DNA from 4 places in the Salinicoccus jeotgali genome. Region 2 is predicted to be linked to each of the others. Evidence: riboswitches for the same ligand, from Rfam matches in the RefSeq annotation. Region 2 holds a riboswitch; each other region holds the start of a gene.
The links. Region 2 has a riboswitch for thiamine pyrophosphate ahead of ACZ43I_RS10605 (3-oxoacyl-ACP reductase). Riboswitches for the same ligand answer to the same signal wherever they lie in the genome.
Positions count from the first base shown of each region.

Region 1 (4,526 bases), 310 kb from region 2:
TGTTCTGTAATCTCGACTCTGAAGCGTGAAGCACCAAATCCGACTGGATCAAATACAATCGGCACATCATTCCTGTTTGCTTCCTTCATCATCTCATCCATGACCTGTAGTTTGGATTGATCTGCAGTACCGATGTTGATGAGGAGTGCAGAAGCGGATTTCATCAGATCTGAAGCTTCTGCGACTTCCCCGCCTACAAGTGGCGAAGCGCCAATCGCAAGGAGCCCATTAGCCGTGAAGTTTTTGACGACATCATTTGTGATGCAGACAACAAGCGGGTTCATCTCTCTGAGTCTATTTACATTATCCATGAATTACTCTCCTTTATAGCTGAAATGGCTGACCGGTCCATTACCTTTTCCGATATTTGGGTTATGTCTGATTGCCGAAGTGATATAGCGCTTAGCGGTACGGAAACTTTCTTCGATTGATTTCCCCTTGGCCACCTCTGCTGTCATCACTGCTGAAAATGTGCATCCTGTGCCATGTGTGTTGGTTGTATCGATACGCGTTTCACTGAGTTCTATTGCGTTGTCTGCAGTAAATAAATAGTCTGTGGGGCCTGAATCCAGATGTCCGCCTGTTATTACAACGCTCTGCACCCCGATGTCATTCAGGAAAATATCGGCAGCTTTCTTGATATCCCCCTCACTACTGATTTGTTGGCCACTGATCTTCTCTGCTTCATGTATGTTTGGTGTAACGGTCAAAGCAAGGGGTAAAAGCTGTGTTCTGAGAAATTCAGCAGCATCTCCATCTATGAGTGGATCACCGCTTGTGGCAATCATGACCGGATCGATGATATAGGGGACTTGGTGGCGTTCAACACACTCTTTTATGACTGCCATCATCTCTTCGTTGGCAATCATGCCGCTTTTCATGGCGTCTGGTACTTCGTCGGAAAAGATGCTGTCCAATTGCTCCTGTAGAAACTGTCCCGGGATATTATGGACATCTTGGACGCCTATGGTATTTTGTGCGGTCAGGGCGGTGATTGCAGCCATTCCAAACACCTCTTGTGAATGGAAGGTTTTGATATCAGCCAAAACACCAGCGCCGCCAGTCGGATCGGTCCCTGCAACAGTCAACGCAATGGGCATTCTAGACATTCATATCCACCCCCGCCCAGTGTTCTCTTGTCATCGCCATATTGAAGAACCGCCTTTCATGCTCTGCACTCTCTCTGAAATTTTTGCGCAGCAGGCCTATTTCATCATCATTCATATTCTCCGCTTCTTTGTCGATGGCGTTGAACATCACATCAGCCGTCTCATCGATATTGCTACTGTAGAATTCGAACCATCCCCGGTATTGGTGGTTTTCCTGGAATACGTTTTGCGCCATCGCCTTTTCCGCCAACTTTTGATAGATGTAGGGGCACGGTGCCATGGCACTTAATGTGAATGCGATATTTTCCTTAGCATAGGCGTTATAGTACATATGTTTAATATAATGATCGGCAGAAGGATACCATTCTCCATCCTTTATGATTTCTGCATATGGCTTTCCTACAGCTCTTGCCAAAACTTCATGTGCCTCGACCTCTCCCCCAAGTATGAAACGCATCTCTTCGAGAAGATATTCCATCATGTCCTTGGAAGTGGTCTTCGAGATCAGCATGGCATAAATATTTGCGAATTCTTCAAGATATAATGCATCTGCCTGAAGATAGTGGATGAGTGAAGCGTGATCAATATCTTCATTTATGAGCCCCTGGATGAAATCATCCCCGTATATTTCGTCAATAAACTGCTCTGCATCCTGCTTCAATTGTGTACTTAACATCATAATCCTCCTATTTAGAATGATAAAAACCCATTTCCAGCGTAGGAAATGGGTTTAGTATGAAGACAGGATATGTCCGACCATCCCACATTCCTTACGCTGGCATTATCCAGATCAAGTCAAAGGGATCGGTCTGTGACCGTCTCAGCTAAAAAGCACCCCTAGTGGTGTTGCGTATTCAGTTGATTATCATGTTAGCCGACTCATTCCTCAAAGTCAAATATGGATATGAGTCATCAGACTGTCAATGTGTTTCAATGATTTCCCGGGAAATTTGACGACATCAATGATAGATAGAACATCGAGGGTCATCAACCATTAAAAAAAGATATGGCCACACGGCCATATCTTTTACTCGGCGCTCAACTCGTCATGGATCAGATTGATGTTGTAATTCAGATACTTGATATAGGTGTCCACTTCTTCTCCCGGTTTTCCAATTTCATCGGAATAGATGGGTTTTTTGGAAAAAGGAACGCCCGTCTGATCGGAGACGGTCTCCATCGGACGCGGATCGACGTTCGATTCGATGAAGAGTACAGGCACGTCATTTTCTTCAATGAATGAAACAAGTGAATTTATCTGGTTGGGTGAACCGGTATCTTCAGTATCAATTGCCCATATATACCCTTCCTTCAAACCGTAATCACTGGCAAGATATTGGAAGGCGCGTTCACTTGTAACAAGTACCCGACCTTCTTTCGGAATGTCATCTATCTTCTGTTGGTACTCCCCTTCTACATCTTTCAATCGTTTAAGATATTCGTCAGCCCGCTTCTCGTAGTTTTCTTTTCTTTCCGGGTCTTTTTCAATGAAAGCGTCACGCATATCCTCTGCCATCTTTATCCCCACTTTAGGACTGATGAAAGCATGCGGGTTGATTTCTTCTGCTTGGGTCTCTTCATCAGTGATGTACATCGGTTCGATGCGGTCTGATAGGGAGTAGACATCGTCTAGGTCCTGATTGACGGAATCGATCATTTTAAAGAACCAACCATTTCCACCACCCTCAAGGTTCAAGCCATTATAGAAAAGAATATCCGCGTCAGTGGCCTTTTTCATGTCTTTAGGAAGTGGTTCGTATTCATGGGGATCCGTGCCGGTCGGTACGAGGTTATGAATGTCGACATCCTCGCCTCCAATCTCACGGGCGAGATCCTCTAGAATCGTAAAGGATGTGACCACTTTCAATTTATCATCCTCATTCGCTTCACCCGCAGCACTGCTTTCATTTGAACAAGCATTCAACACTAGTACGACCATCAACAGGCCGATCAGATAAGTAATCTTATTCTTCATGTTTAATCTCTCCTAAAAATTTATAATGGCTCATCAATTATGATTTTTTCATCTTGCGAAGCTTTGGCCACAGTACGCCTTGCCTTGGAGAAAAAATCAGCACCAATACAAAGAGGATGGCAGAAGCAATCGCTATGATAGGGCCGGACGGCAGATCATGCATGTAGCTGTAATAGATGCCGACCACTGCAGCGCTGGCTCCAAAAATTGAAGATAATACGATCATGATGGATAGGCGGTTCGTCAGCAGATAGGCGGTCGAGGCCGGCGTAATCAGCAGGGAGACTACCAGTATCACCCCGACTGTCTGCAGGGAGGCGACTGCAACAAGTGTCAGCAGTACCATCAGACCATAGTGGATGAAACGGGTGTTCAAGCCATAAACCCGTGCCATCGTCTCATCGAATGTTGCAATGAGAAGTTCTTTATAGAAGACCACGATAATGATGATGACCAGAAGGCTGACCCCTGCAGTGATCCACATATCAGAAGTCCTGACGTGGAGGACGTTACCGAACAGTATCTGCGTCAAATCTGTTGCACTCTGCGCTTTTGTAATCAGTATGATCCCTAGAGCCAAAGCAGTTGAGAACACTATTCCGATTGAAGCGTCTGTCTTGATTCTACTGTTTTGGCTGATGCCACCTATACCCACAGCAGCGATCACTCCTGCTACTACAGCACCATAGAAATACGAAATACCCAACATGTAAGAAATGGCGATGCCAGGCAGTACTGCATGCGAAATGGCATCCCCCATCAACGACATTCCGCGCAGTACGATGAAACTGCCGATTACACCGGATATGATGCCGACCATTATTGAAGTGATCAAGGCTTTCTGGAGGTAATCATAGAACAATAGGTCATTCAAAAAACTCATGATAGTTTACCTCCCATGTTCTCTAAAACAGCTAATGGCGCATTAAAAGTTTTCTCCATCAGATCTGGGGTGAACACTTCAGCAACCGGCCCTGCAGCAACCAGACCGCCATTCACTAAGATCAAGTCATCAAAATAATCTTCTACTTTGGTCAGGTCATGGTGGATGACGAATAGCGTTTTTCCCTGATCCCTCAATTCCTTCAGAATTTTGATGATGACTTCCTCACTGTGGATGTCGATTCCAACAAATGGTTCATCCATGAATAAGATATCGGCATTTTGAGAGAGACTTCTCGCTACGAACACCCTTTGCTGCTGTCCACCTGAAAGTTCACCTATCTGTTTATCGGCGAATTCTTCCATTCCGACTTTTTTTAATGCTTCCATGGCTATTTTCTTTTCTTTCTCTTTAGGGCGGCTGAATAGGCCCAATTTAGGATAGGTGCCTTGTATCACCGTGTCTTTGACCAGGATGGGGAAATTCCAATCTATATGTGATCTTTGAGGAATATAGGCGATATTCTTACGGATTTTATCGATGGATTTTCCAAATATCT
Region 1 is NZ_AP043830.1:79,587-84,112, forward strand. Features, by position in the region: gene thiM (hydroxyethylthiazole kinase) at 1-311, opposite strand, end outside; gene thiD (bifunctional hydroxymethylpyrimidine kinase/phosphomethylpyrimidine kinase) at 315-1,109, opposite strand; gene tenA (thiaminase II) at 1,102-1,788, opposite strand; TPP riboswitch at 1,859-1,958, opposite strand; gene ACZ43I_RS00360 (metal ABC transporter solute-binding protein, Zn/Mn family) at 2,137-3,084, opposite strand; gene ACZ43I_RS00365 (metal ABC transporter permease) at 3,122-3,967, opposite strand; gene ACZ43I_RS00370 (metal ABC transporter ATP-binding protein) at 3,964-4,526, opposite strand, start outside.
Region 1: another riboswitch for thiamine pyrophosphate. It lies ahead of tenA (thiaminase II); the one in region 2 lies ahead of ACZ43I_RS10605 (3-oxoacyl-ACP reductase).

Region 2 (4,526 bases):
CATAACCCTCCTCCTTATTAGATCCAACCTAATTTTTTAAAGTGATAGAAAAAATGCAGATATTTTCTTATTATTAAATTCCTTGAGTGAAAGTAAAGAAGTGAATCACAGTTTATTATAAAACAGTGATTTTTTTAATATTTATCAAATAATTTACTTTCAAAACTTAAAGTACCTGGAAAGTTGAAAATTTTCGGTACTTCAAAATAAAAATTGAAATATTAATATAATGATAGCATTTCTCTTAAGTTTTCTCCATTGTAATTTCTTCTAAAAATTTTGCGCTTTTGCATTTCTGGAATGATGAATTCAACAAAATCTTCCAGACTGCCTGGGAGTGTTGGCGGCATCAAGTTGAAACCATCTGCGACACCTGCCTTCATCCATTTTTCGATTTCATCGACAATTTCTTCAGGCGTACCAATAAGTGTCAAGTGTCCGCCTCCAGCGTTTAGGTAACCGAGTAGTTCACGGACTGTCGGATTTCTGTCTTCTATGATTTCTAACACAGTTTGATAACGCCCGACTGGGCCTGTGAATTCTTCGATTGGGGGCAATGCAGGGACTTTTTCATCGAGTTTCCACGATTTTGTGTCTTGCTGAACAAAGAATTCGAGTTGCTTCAGCGCAGTATCAATTGGCAGTAAATCGTCTAATTTCGCTTTCTTTTCTTGTGCTTCTTCTTTTGTCTTACCCACATAAGTCACTAGACCTGGAAACACTTTGATTGAGCAGTCTGGCCGATGACTTTCTCTTATTGCCCGATCTAATTTCTCACGATAGGCTTTTGCTTGTCTTAAGTTCCAAGCAACTGAGTAGACTGCATCGGCATATTTCGCAGCAAGTGCCACGCCTTCTATTGATGCCCCTGCTTGCATCGCAACCGGTTTTCCTTCCTTTCCTAAAGGCAGGGTTAATGGCCCCTTTACTTGGAAGTAATCTCCATTATGGTTGAACGGTTGAATGTTATCGTTTTTGGTGATTTTATTGTTCGCTCTGTCTGGACTATAGTCATCAATGGACCACGATTCAAATAATTTATCCATGACTTCTGCAAATTCATCTGCTTTCTTATAACGCACTGCTCTTTCCGGTAATTCCAGCATACTGTGATTTTGTGCTTCGTAATCGGACATTGATGTCACCAGGTTCCAGCCCACACGTCCTTTTGTTATATGCTGCAGTGTGAGTAACTGCCTTGCTGAAGTAAACGGGTTATTAAACGTTCCCGAAATAGTTGAAACAAGTCCAACGTTAGCTGTGACATTACTCATGGCAGTTAATACAACTATTGGATCAAAATAACTCGTTGGCAATTCCGTAGCACTATAAGCAGGGAAGGCTTGTGCATCTGCGAAAAATACCGCATCGAATTTTCCACGTTCAGCAATCTTCGCCAAATTTTCATAGTATCCAATTGTCGTAAATTCATCTATGCTCGAATCTGCTGTCATCCATGCTGCCTGATGATGTCCTACACCATACAATAAAACTCCTATATTTAACTGTTTCGGATTAATCATAATATATCCCCCTAGTTCATAGTAAGGCCGCCATCCACCGTGATGTTCTGCCCCGTAATACCATCTGCTGCTTCGGAACAAAGATAAACCACCATATTCGCAACATCTTGAGGGGATGTGACTTTCCTCAATGGTGTGGATTGTGCGATTAAATCAAATACTTCAGGTGTTGTGGCTGCACTTGCATCTGTTGTCTTCAATAATCCGCCCGAAACGATATTTGCTCGGATGCCGTGCTGACCAAGCTCTGCTGCAACATTTCTGGTGAACCCAATTAAAGCAGCTTTTGCTGTTGTATATTCGTGATATGGTACCACAGGGTTTTGATATAGATTCGTTCCGATGCTAATGATTGCACCCTCTTTTCGCTCTAGGAATTGGGGGAGGGCACTTTGTGATACGTTGAACGCGGCTTTTAACGTGCCGTCTAGTTGTTGTTCATAATCTTTGTAGGTTAAATCTTTAAATGCTTTTTGAGTAGTTGGGTCAAACTTGAAGTTTACGAGTGCGTTGTTTACTACAACATCAATCTGCCCAAAATGTTCAGTCCCTTTTTTAACTAACTGTTCAACTTCTTTCCTATTTGTAACGTCTGCCTGAATAGAAATTGCTTGGGGTCCGATTTGCTTTTGCAACGCTTCTGCTTCTGATTTGCTGCGATTGTAGTTAATGATGACATTAAAGCCTTTTTCACTCAATTTTTTTACGATGCATCTACCAAGACCTCTGCCACTTCCTGTTACTAAAACTGTCCTTGCCAAGTAAATACCTCCTCTATTTTAGAAAAAAAATACGCAACCTTCGTAAGAAGGTTACGTATCGAGAGCGAATTATATACACCTATAAAGGCATAGATATTTAGCTGTATCGAAGTAACACTTTCCTACGCTAGTTTTAACTAGATCAGGTTCAAAGGGTTTGAGGTTATCCTCATCTCAGTTTACAAAAACGCCCCTAGTGCAAATTTATTCTATTTAATATCATTGTAGTACTTCTAAGAGATACGTCAAGTAAATAGTGAATACTTTGAAATTTATTGAATAAGCTGAGCAGGACTTCTCATCCAAGTGAATCAAAAAAATTCTAATGAGGTCCGGCAGTATATTGAACGTGTTTCTACTATTATATAGGGGTCGTTCATTGATGGAAATGGCCCCTGTATATGTTATTTTTCATTTCTTCGTTTGTCAAAATAAGCTAGACAGCCTGCCTACATTCATGTAACTCATAAATGCTTCCAGCGGTGTCTGGTAGTTCAAAAACTTTCTGGGTATGTGGTTTCTCTTGGAGGCTACTGAAGCAACCATCCTCTGATCCACTGTGTTGAAATCCATATGCTTGGGCAGGCCGTCTTTCCGAAGCAGTCCATTGGAATGTTCATTCAATCCTCTTTGGGAAGGCGTGCCCGGGTCGGCAAAGTAAATATCAATATCATTTCGGTTGCTCATTGACTGCCAATTTGAGAATTCCTTACCACAGTCGAAAGTAATGGATTTGAACACATTTCTGGGGATCTGATGGAACCATGCGTTGATGACTGTTTCAATATCCTTTGCAGTCCGGCCCTCGGGCTTGAGGGTAATGATCACTTTCGACAGCCGTTCTACAAGTGTCACAACGGCACTTTTATGATGGATGCCGACAATGGTATCGCCTTCCAGATGTCCAAATTCTTCTTTGAATGCTGGGTAGTCCGTCTTTCTGTCAGAGAGTTTCCGTCTGAAAGCCTGTCTCCCACGGCGTTCCTTATGGCCGTTGGGTTTTCGCTTTCCTTTCATCGTCAAGGTGGAAACATCAAAGTCTTTGCGCTTGAACATGCGGTACAATGTGCGGCTGGAGCAGTTGATCGGCTGTTCACGGCGACCGACAATCACATCCGGCGTCCATCCTTGCGCGACCTTTTCTGCCACATATGCGCGTTGATCATTCGACAGCACCGTCTGTTTTCGACCGCAACGCTGCTTGTTTGCCTTGTAGCGCTTATAGAAATCCAATGCGGTGTGACCGTCTTTCAGGAAAGTGACCACATTGTGGACGGTCTGACGTGCTCGGCCAATCTGTTCTGAAATCTTTGATACAGAGACATTCTGATGGAAATAAGATTCTATAATTACAAGTTCATCCGTGCTAAGATGGGTGTAGGTCATTCGTGATCACTCCTATGATTTCTTTGGTCGGAAATACATTTTGAGTGTATCACGAGTGGCTTTCTTTATGTGTCTAGCTTAATTTTACAATCGGCGATCCTTAAAAAAGAGGAGAGAAGGACTATGAAAGAATACTCTCAAAAAGAGATACAGCAACTGTTTAAAGAAAGAAAACCGATACCAAAGGAACTGGTCACTCAAGCTCAAAAAGCAGATCTCATTGATGTGATTGAAAAGCAGGGCGATGTCGTCATCCACGTATCTGATAAGTACGCAAAACTCGCTGAACATGACAGTTTTGTGATTGATAAGCAAAATAACTCATTCTTCTGGAACTCACAAGATTTAAAAGGGAATCCGATCAATTATTTAAGAAGTGTTCATGATTATAGCTTTAGAAGTGCCATTAAAGAACTCACTTTAAATGATGAGTACAAAACCGCAGAAGTCAATGTCGATAAAGAACAAGAACCCTTTGTCTTTCGGCCAGATGAGCTGTCGGAAGACACTTCCGTCGCAAAAGATTACCTCGTTAATCAACGAGGCATCAATGAAGACTTAGTAGATACACTCATTGATAAAAAACTCATACAGCAAGATCACAATAACAATGTCGTATTTTTGTGGGCGAAAAATAAAGAAGTCGTCGGCATGGATAAGCAAGGCACTCAACCTGATAAACGGTTTAAACAAGTCGTCAAAAATTCGGATGAAAAGCAGGGCTTCAATATTACGAATGGACGGCCGGAAAATCTGTATGTGTTTGAATCCTCGATTGATTTATTAAGCCATGTCAGTATGTACAATCCGCCAAATGCACGGCTGGTTTCGATGACTGGGTTAAAACCACAGACAT
Region 2 is NZ_AP043830.1:2,053,062-2,057,587, reverse strand. Features, by position in the region: gene ACZ43I_RS10610 (NtaA/DmoA family FMN-dependent monooxygenase) at 222-1,523, opposite strand; gene ACZ43I_RS10605 (3-oxoacyl-ACP reductase) at 1,535-2,284, opposite strand; TPP riboswitch at 2,387-2,489, opposite strand; gene ACZ43I_RS10600 (IS30 family transposase) at 2,711-3,670, opposite strand; gene ACZ43I_RS10595 (DUF3991 and TOPRIM domain-containing protein) at 3,794-4,526, shown strand, end outside.

Region 3 (4,526 bases), 870 kb from region 2:
GACATCGGCGCCTGCACGGATGAAAGTGTTGAGGGTTTCATTGGTGATGATTGTACTGCCTGTTTCATTTGCTACACCAGCTCCATGCATTTTGCCGGCGATGATCAATATATCTTCACCGAATATCTCCCGGGCACGCGCTATGGCTAGGGCGATCTCATCATTTGAGACACCCGTTTTTGGATTGCCGGTAAGGCAGATGAAGTCGAAACCAAGGGTCTTTACAGCCGTTAGTGCTTCCTTGGATGCGATGCGTCCGCGGTTGATGGTGTCGAGCGCTTCAATCTCCTCGGCATCGAGATCGACCGGCTCAAGGTTGAGTCCGATCGGCCGTCCTGTAAGCTGTTTAATTTCCTGCATCAACTCCAAGTCGGCAGAAGGCTCCAGTCCTTCTACTTTCGGTTCGAAGACATCCAGCAGGTTGAACAGCAGCATGTCCGCTCCGAATGAAGCGGCCAGTTCTGCATTGGTGATGTCCGGATAGAGTGGGGGCACTGTGGCCATCGTCTCTGCGAGCATCACCCGGCCTTCACTTGCCTGGATGGATTGTTTCAGATCCCGGCCGGACATGCCTTTGAAATCAGATGCATTACAGTCCAGTAATCGTTTCATAATGGATCGTCTCCCTTCTTTGCCCTCATTCTATATAAAAATATCCCCGCTGACCAGTTTGAAGCGGATGGCGGGGAGGGTGCGCTCAGAATATATTTTGCACCATATTCTGTCAGCACCAAATATATATGGTATATTTACAATGTAAAACTACATCTTCTATACTACCTTATCTGAAAAGGGGAATGGCCATGGACAGAATCAATCTGATTACACTTGGCGTCAAAGATATTTCAGCTGCTGTCGCCTTTTACCGGAAACTTGGGTTGGAGTCGATCATAATGGGTGATGAGGATGAGATAGAAATCATCTTCTTCAGGATGAAGGGATCGAAACTGGCATTATATCCGCTCGACACGCTTGCCAGGGAGACCGGGGCGGAGGCAATGGATGTGACACATGGCTTCAACGGCATCACCTTGGCATTTAATGCGAAATCTGAAGCGGAGGTCGATCATATACTGGAGAGGGCCAAAAAATCAGGTGGCATCGTCACCAAGGAAGCGAGTCCAACCTCATGGGGTGGCTACAGCGGATATTTCAAAGATCCGGACGGCTATTACTGGGAAGTCGCCTATGGTTCTGATTGGGATTTTGATGAGGACGATATGCTGATCATATAGAAATACGGCCCGCCTCAAAGAGGCGGGCCGTATTCAATCAGCGGTTGGAAGGACTGTTTGATGAGAGGGTGAAGGTCATGGCGGTATGTCCTGCCGCTTCCTGTACTTTCAAAAACGCCGATTCCAAGGCATTGAAGATATCGTGGACGTCCCCATCCAGTCTTGTGGCACCATGGCTGGCACTCACTTTCACACCTTCTTTCGCTGCTGCATTGATTCGGGATTGGATAATCTCCATATAGTCCTCAGTCCCCAGCGGATAGAGCGCGAATTTGCATCCGGCCTGTTGCGCCACACCTCTACGCGGCGCCGTCGAACCAGTCGGTGTTTCGAGATCATTCTCCTCGTGGGTTTCGGGACATCCAACCGAAAATGTACCGCTCATCGCCACGTGCTTGCCAGTCTGTGCGGCGTTTAAGTAGATCGACTCCACAACAGCAAAAACTTCGGATATAGGGCCATGCACCGACGATGATACGTCATCCGTCACCATCATGACTTCAGCAGTTTCAGTTTCCTCCAAAGCTGATAGGATGACATCCACAAAGTCGTCGCTCATCACACTCAAATTGAATTGACAGCCTACCGGCTGTTTTGAACCGTATTCATTTCCCATAATGCCATACCTCCTGAATATTGATATAAAAAACTGCAGTCCGATAGGAATGCAGCATGAAGGTATATCAGCTGCACTTCCCCACGCTGGTGTTATCCAGATCGGGTCGTAGGGGTCCGGTAATCCGTCTCAGCTTTATATAGCGCCCCCAGTGCATCGGTATGCAGTTTCATCTTTATCATACATGTGATCATCAATCGACTACAAGTGATAGCTTGAGATGATTAAAAATAAATTGCGTTATAAAGTTTGAAAATTGAGATAATTGGGTACCTGTATCGTGAACGGATACGGTCATTAAAAGGAGGATGCACTTTGGATCTTAAGGACAAAGTAGCAATCATTACAGGAGGCGGCTCCGGTATTGGACTCGCCACAGCACAAGCGTTCTTGGAAAAAGGGGTAAAAGTCGTAATTGCAGACTACGATGAGGAAGCGGGCAGGAAAGCAGAAGAAAAGTTGAAAAGCCATGGTGACGTTGTGTTTCAGATGACCGACGTATCAGTGGAAGAGGATATTAAAAAAGTCGTTGCTCTCGCCGTGGAAAAGTTTGGACATCTGGATATCATGTTCAACAACGCCGGAATCGGTGTCCAGGGCGAGACGCACAAGCTTTCCTACGAAGATTACCATAAAGTGATCAGAGTCAATCAAGATAGCGTATTCTACGGTTCGAAGCATGCCATTCCTGAAATGCAGAAGGCTGGAGGCGGCGCAATCATCAATACCGCATCCATTCTCGGCAGTGTAGGCGAACCGACAGCATTTGCATATAACGCTTCCAAGGGCGCAATAAACTTAATGACGAAATCCGTCGCATTACAATATGCCAAGGATAACATCCGCGTCAGTGCAGTAGCTCCGGGCTATGTTGATTCCAACATGGTGAATAAGGACGCATTGGGAGAGTTTTATGATGCTCTCGTCGATAAGCACCCAATCGGTAGGCTCGGCAAGCCTGAAGAGATTGCACATGCAGTGGTATTCCTGGCGGAGAATGACTTTACGACCGGCACAACCCTCCTTGTAGATGGCGGTTACACCGCCCAGTAGGTTTATAGGGGGCAAGGCACCTGTACTGACTGTCGACTTCGATGCTTCCGTGCTTGGAACCCCAGTCATAAATGACTACTCGGAAGTGACCTTGAAGCATGTGCAGGCAGAAACAGCAGCCCCTATCGATAAAAAAGTCCTCCGGGAAGGCTCAAGGACACGTGATGTCATAAAGAAATTGACTGAAGACACATGGGTGCTCGAAGAATATTCAGATGAAGGTCTCCGGACACTTACAAACCTGAATATCACCTACGGCACCGAAAATAGGAACGTCTATACGATAAAAGAAGGCGATCCGCTTTCTGCCAAGGTGGAGTGTGATTGGAAGGTCATCGTCAAGGATGATGATATCGACACTGAATTGACTACCAGAAGCGTCATGACTGCCGACCAGGACTATTATTATCTTTTGAATGAATTAACGGCATGGAATGATAGAAATGAAGTATTTTCAAAAGCTTGGAATAAAAAAATAAAGAGAAATTATACGTAGGATGTCAAAAATGCCATGACCACAAAAGTCATGGCATTTTGTTTTCATACATTAAAAATCAACTATCAGCAGAAAGCAGATATACCCATAGTTATTAATGCTGTACCAACTCTGATAAAATGGGTAGACAGAATACCACGTAAAAGGGGCGAATATTATGACTGAAAGCGGATGGCAATTGGAACACACTTATACAGAACTCCCGGGAGTCTTCTATAGAGAAACACAACCGGAGAGTGCAGAGTTTCCGGAAATGGTCCTCTTCAACTGGAAATTGGCGGGGGAATTGGGTCTGGATGCGGCAAACCTTCAGATGGAAGCAACTGATGTCCTCTCGGGGAATGAGGTGCCAGAAGGCAGTAAACCGATAGCACAGGCTTACGCGGGGCATCAGTTCGGCAGTTTTACGATGCTCGGGGATGGCCGTGCAGTACTGCTCGGTGAGCAGGTGACACCATCAGGCGCACGGATGGACATTCAGCTGAAAGGTTCCGGACGTACGCCGTTTTCCCGCATGGGGGATGGGCGTGCGCCACTCGGGCCGATGCTTCGGGAGTACATGATCAGCGAAGCGATGCATGGGCTTGGAATACCGTCGACCCGTGCCATGGCACTTATTACGACAGGGGAAGCGGTGAGCCGCGGCAAGATGTTCCCGGGTGCAGTATTGACCCGTGTGGCATCGAGTCATATCCGTGTTGGAACTTTCGAATATGCAGCCCGTGCTGAGGGAGACGATAATGTGCGGATGCTTGCAGATTACGCAATCGGCCGCCATTATCCAGAAATTGCATCGAAACCGGACAAGTACCGGGAATTTTTGGATGCCGTCATAGAGCGTCAAGCTGACTTGATCAGCAAATGGCAGCATGTGGGCTTCATCCACGGTGTAATGAACACAGACAACATGGCGATAAGCGGAGAAACAATCGATTACGGTCCGTGTGCCTTTATGGATGTCTATCACCCGGAGACATGCTTCAGTTCAATAGATGCGCAAAAACGCTATAGCTACCAGAACCAGCCGGGGATCGGCCAGTGGAATATTGCGCGGTTTGCTGAGACGCTGCTGCCGCTGCTCCATGAGGATAAGGAAGAAGCGGTGAAGGTCGCCCAACAATCGCTC
Region 3 is NZ_AP043830.1:643,179-647,704, forward strand. Features, by position in the region: gene ACZ43I_RS03280 (DUF7916 family protein) at 1-612, opposite strand, end outside; gene ACZ43I_RS03285 (VOC family protein) at 804-1,235, shown strand; gene ACZ43I_RS03290 (YkoF family thiamine/hydroxymethylpyrimidine-binding protein) at 1,273-1,851, opposite strand; TPP riboswitch at 1,913-2,011, opposite strand; gene ACZ43I_RS03295 (SDR family NAD(P)-dependent oxidoreductase) at 2,167-2,904, shown strand; gene ACZ43I_RS03300 (hypothetical protein) at 2,954-3,400, shown strand; gene ACZ43I_RS03305 (protein adenylyltransferase SelO) at 3,558-4,526, shown strand, end outside.
Region 3: another riboswitch for thiamine pyrophosphate. It lies ahead of ACZ43I_RS03290 (YkoF family thiamine/hydroxymethylpyrimidine-binding protein); the one in region 2 lies ahead of ACZ43I_RS10605 (3-oxoacyl-ACP reductase).

Region 4 (4,526 bases), 1.1 Mb from region 2:
ATATTTTACGGATTATTAAAATCTCCTATCAGTATATATCTTTTATCACTATATTTCAAAGCGATTCTTTCATTATCTTGCATCGGATGTACCAAAAGGCGTTATCCACTGTCCTGAATAGTAAGATGCAATGACACCTACAGCAATGAGTGCTATAAAACAGACGTCATATCCGGAAAATCTAGTTTGCCGGTAATAGGTCCGCACCCCATCATCGAATCCTTTCGATTCCATCGCCACCGAAAGACGATGTGCCCGTCTGATGCTCTGGCTGAGCAATATCACCACCGTGCTCGTGAATCCTCTGAGTCCCCCTATATACTTTCGGCTGATCAATGAACGGCGTACTTTGCGCGCCCTCCTCAAAGTGATGAACTCCTCGACTATAACAGGCATCATACGAATCGATGCCATAAATGAATAGGCGTACTGCGGCTTTACTTTCCCCTGTTGCATCATGCTGTAGAATACATCAGTCAACCTGGTAGTAAAAATGATGAGCGAACCGAAAAATGACAGCGTCAGACCGCGCATCGTTATGTGAAGTCCTCTCACTACGCTTTCCTCAGTGATGTGCACAAGACCAAATTCAAATAGGGTCGTGTCACCTTCACCGTATAAAACCATATATGCGCTGGAAATAAGCCCTGTTAAAATGGTTACGGCAATCAACAATGCTTGATACTTGAGTTCAATTCCGCTCATGACTAAAAATAATAAAAGCATCCAAAGCGACAGATGGAATAGATGATTGGGATCATGTATTAATACCACAGTTCCAAATAGACAGATGGCCACTGCTATTTTTGTGAGCGGGTTGGTCCCATCTATAAATGTAGAATAGCGTTTTATCGATTCAAACACCGCTACCCACCTCTTTCATTATACCGTCATGGATCTGGAGACGCCGCGAGGGATAGCGTTCTTTTATTTCTTTATCGTGGGTGATCATGATAATCGTCGTACCACCTTCAACCAGCTCATGCATCAGTTCGAGCAGTTTGAACGTATGGCGCGCATCCAATCCGAATGTCGGTTCGTCCAAAAAAATGATCTGCGGGATTCCGCCGAGGGCCGTTGCGACACTTAACCGCCTCTTTTGTCCTGTTGATATTTCAAGCGGGTGCAGCCTTTTGATATGGGAGAGGCCCATCCTTGAAAGGACCTCCCCCGTCTTCCTTTCAGCTTCCGCCTCATCATAGTGCATTTCCAGGTTGATGAGCACTTCGCCAAAGACGCTATTGGTGATGAATTGGAGCTCGGGGTTCTGAAAAACCGGATAGAGTGCCCCTTGGAATTGTTTGGTCTTCCGTATCCGCCGACCTTCGAATATGATTTCACCCCGTGTTTGCATCAGTTTCATGACAGCCATCATGAAACTTGATTTGCCACTTCCATTCTTTCCTTCCAGTGTGATCCACTGCCCTTTTGATATATGCAGATCATCCACATTAAGCAGCTCGTCTCCTGCTCTGTTTATTGAAAGACCTTTGATCTGCAGAAGCGGCATGCCATTACCCGTGCTTTTGGCGAACCGGGGCGCGTTCTGCCAAGAATGGGGATGCCATACCCCTAGAGCGTCCAATGCTTCCCTATTGTCATTTAACATATCATCCGGGGTGGCGGAGGCGGCGATACAGCCTTCATCATTCAACAAAATAATCCGATCCACTCTAAACCACACGTGTTCAACCCTGTGTTCGACAATTACTACAGTACGCTCTTCCCACACTTCCTGTATCGTCTCCCATAAAGAACAGGCAGTATTTTCATCCAACATGCTTGTCGGCTCGTCGAAAAAGAAAGTATCGGCTTTCTGGAGCAATGCAGAAGCAATCGAAAGTTTTTGCTTCATGCCGCCCGATAAGCTGCTGATTTGAGCATCAAGAGGTTTTTCCAACCCCACCGCCTCTAATACGGATAAGGCATTCGAGGTCATATCGCAGACAGGCACTTGATTATTCTCCATTATGAAAGCAAGTTCTTCACCGATTGTAGGCATGGTGAACTGAGAATCAGGGTCTTGAAAGACCACAGCACCCTCACCAAGCAAATCCATATGGTCCGCTTCCAGCAGTGCATCAATGACGCGTGGCATGAGGCCACTCAGTATATTCAATAAAGTACTTTTGCCGGAACCACTCGGTCCTACTATCAGAACTTTTTCACCTTCTTTTATCTGCAGGTTCATGTCCGTAAACAATGGGGCATTGGCGCCCCGAAACTGCAATGCCATATTCACCACTTCCATACCATCTATGCCCCCCTTTCTGTTTCCTTATACTGACCGAGCAGTTTAAGGAAACCTGTCTCAAGCAATGCTCTATAGAGGATATGTGCAAGCCACCCTGCGACCACTGCCCCACTTAATATCCTGAAGCCAACCATCAGAATCAGGTTCCATGTTTCGAGATGGGCAAGGTAACCATAGTACCAATCCAAAGGCAGTGTAGAGAGCGCCGCTGCTGTCCCTGCTGATACAGCTACCATCAACGCTGTACTTTTATATCGTACAATGGCAAAAACAAGTTCACAGGCCAACCCTTGGATAAGTCCATAGATAATAAGCATGACATCGAACTGCAGCAGGACTATGGTTTCAGCCGAGGCTGCTGCAAATTCCGCAATCAATGCAACCCCCGGTTTCCTGATGATGAGATATACGATGACCGGCGCGATGAACCACATGCCATAGACCAATTCATTTAGATGGATGCCGAGAGGTTTCAAAGCTGTGTAGAATGCCCCCCAAACTGAGTAGATGACTGCAAACACGAGTGAAACGACGACGGTCACCAAAACGTCTGTCAATGTTAAAGATTTTCTTCATTTTAATACCCTCCTGAAATCATTAGAGAATAAAAAAAGCACACCACTAATGTAGTGGTGTGCATATTATAATTTTATGTAATATGCCACTTCCCTACGCTAGTATGATCTAGATCAGGTGATAAGGGTAATTCTCAGTCCAAAAGGACACCCCTAGTGGTGTGCTGTTATTCAATTAACTCCATGATAGCGTATTCTCAGACTTTTGTAAAATCAGTTATTGTCCGCAATCATTTGATGATATTTACCACCCGCTTTAAGCAGTTCTTCTTCACTGCCGCTTTCAACGAGTTCACCGAGTTCCATGACGAATATACGGTCCACGGCTTTGATTGTATTCAATCTATGCGCGATGATGATGCTTGTACGGTCCTTCATCAATCGTTCAAGCGCCTCCTGGATCTTCAGTTCCGTAACCGTGTCTATGCTGCTCGTCGCCTCATCAAGCAACAGTATCGCCGGATCAGTTATCAGTGCTCTCGCTATGGAAATGAGTTGTTTCTGTCCTTGTGAGACGAAGCCCTCATCAGCCTCGAGCACAGTATCATAGCCATTCTCAAGCTCTATGATGAACTCATGGGCATTAGCCAATTTTGCCGCTTCAATGACCTCATCATCTGTCGCATCCAATTTACCATATCGTATATTTTCGCGGATCGTCGCCTCGAACAGGTATGGATCCTGAAGCACAAAAGCTGTCTGTGAACGCACTGCTGTACGTTTATAATCCAATATGTTCCGGTCATCGATACGGATTTCACCTTTGTCCGTCTCGTAGAAACGGGCAAGCAGCTGCATTACCGTCGTCTTGCCTGCACCAGTTGAACCTATGAGCGCGACCGATTCACCGGCATCGATCTTGAAGCTCAGATGATTGATCGTTGGCTTCTCTTGATCAGCATCATAAGAGAATGAGACGTCGTCAAATTCTATTTCTCCGCGGATCGTCACATCCTCAAGATGCCCTCTATCTGTTTCAGTTTCAGAATCGATGATCCCAAAAACCCGCTCTGCTCCGGCAAGAGCCGACAGCACTTGGTTAAACTGATTCGAAAGGTCAGCCAGAGGCCGTGTGAATTGGCGGGCATATTCAGCAAAGACCACAATCGTCCCGATGGTCACAAGCCCATCTGTATAGAACACGAGCAGGCCACCGGCCCCGGCAACAATCGTAAAGCTGACATTATTCAGCATGTTCATGATCTTTGGAATCAAACCTGCATAGAGGAAGGCCCAAAAAGTGATTTCCCTTAAGTTCGCAGCCTTCTCGCTGAAATTGCGTATGGCCGTTTCTTCTTGGGAGAATACTTTAACGATTTCCTGACCGGATACCATCTCTTCGATATAACCATTCATTTCACCCGTGGCCCTCTGCCTTTTTTTATAAAGCGGCCCCGTCCGCTTTGTGATGAATGCCACTGCCACAATCAATATCGGTATGATCGTGACCGTCAATAACGTCAACAGTGGACTGAGATAAAGCATTACACTGATTGTACCAATCAAAGTCACGACACTTGTCGTAAACTGGATAAATGAAGTGTTCAACGTCTGGGAAATAGTTTCGATGTCGTTTGTCATCCGGCTCATCAGCTCGCCATGCTGCCTCTTATCAAAAAATCTTACGGGGAGCTTCTGCATGTGCGAAAACAGCCGCGAGCGCAGTTTGTATATCGTCCTCTGAGACAAGCCCACCA
Region 4 is NZ_AP043830.1:884,486-889,011, reverse strand. Features, by position in the region: gene ACZ43I_RS04455 (energy-coupling factor transporter transmembrane component T family protein) at 73-864, opposite strand; gene ACZ43I_RS04450 (ABC transporter ATP-binding protein) at 857-2,251, opposite strand; gene ACZ43I_RS04445 (ECF transporter S component) at 2,257-2,811, opposite strand; TPP riboswitch at 2,904-2,994, opposite strand; gene ACZ43I_RS04440 (ABC transporter ATP-binding protein) at 3,043-4,526, opposite strand, start outside.
Region 4: another riboswitch for thiamine pyrophosphate. It lies ahead of ACZ43I_RS04445 (ECF transporter S component); the one in region 2 lies ahead of ACZ43I_RS10605 (3-oxoacyl-ACP reductase).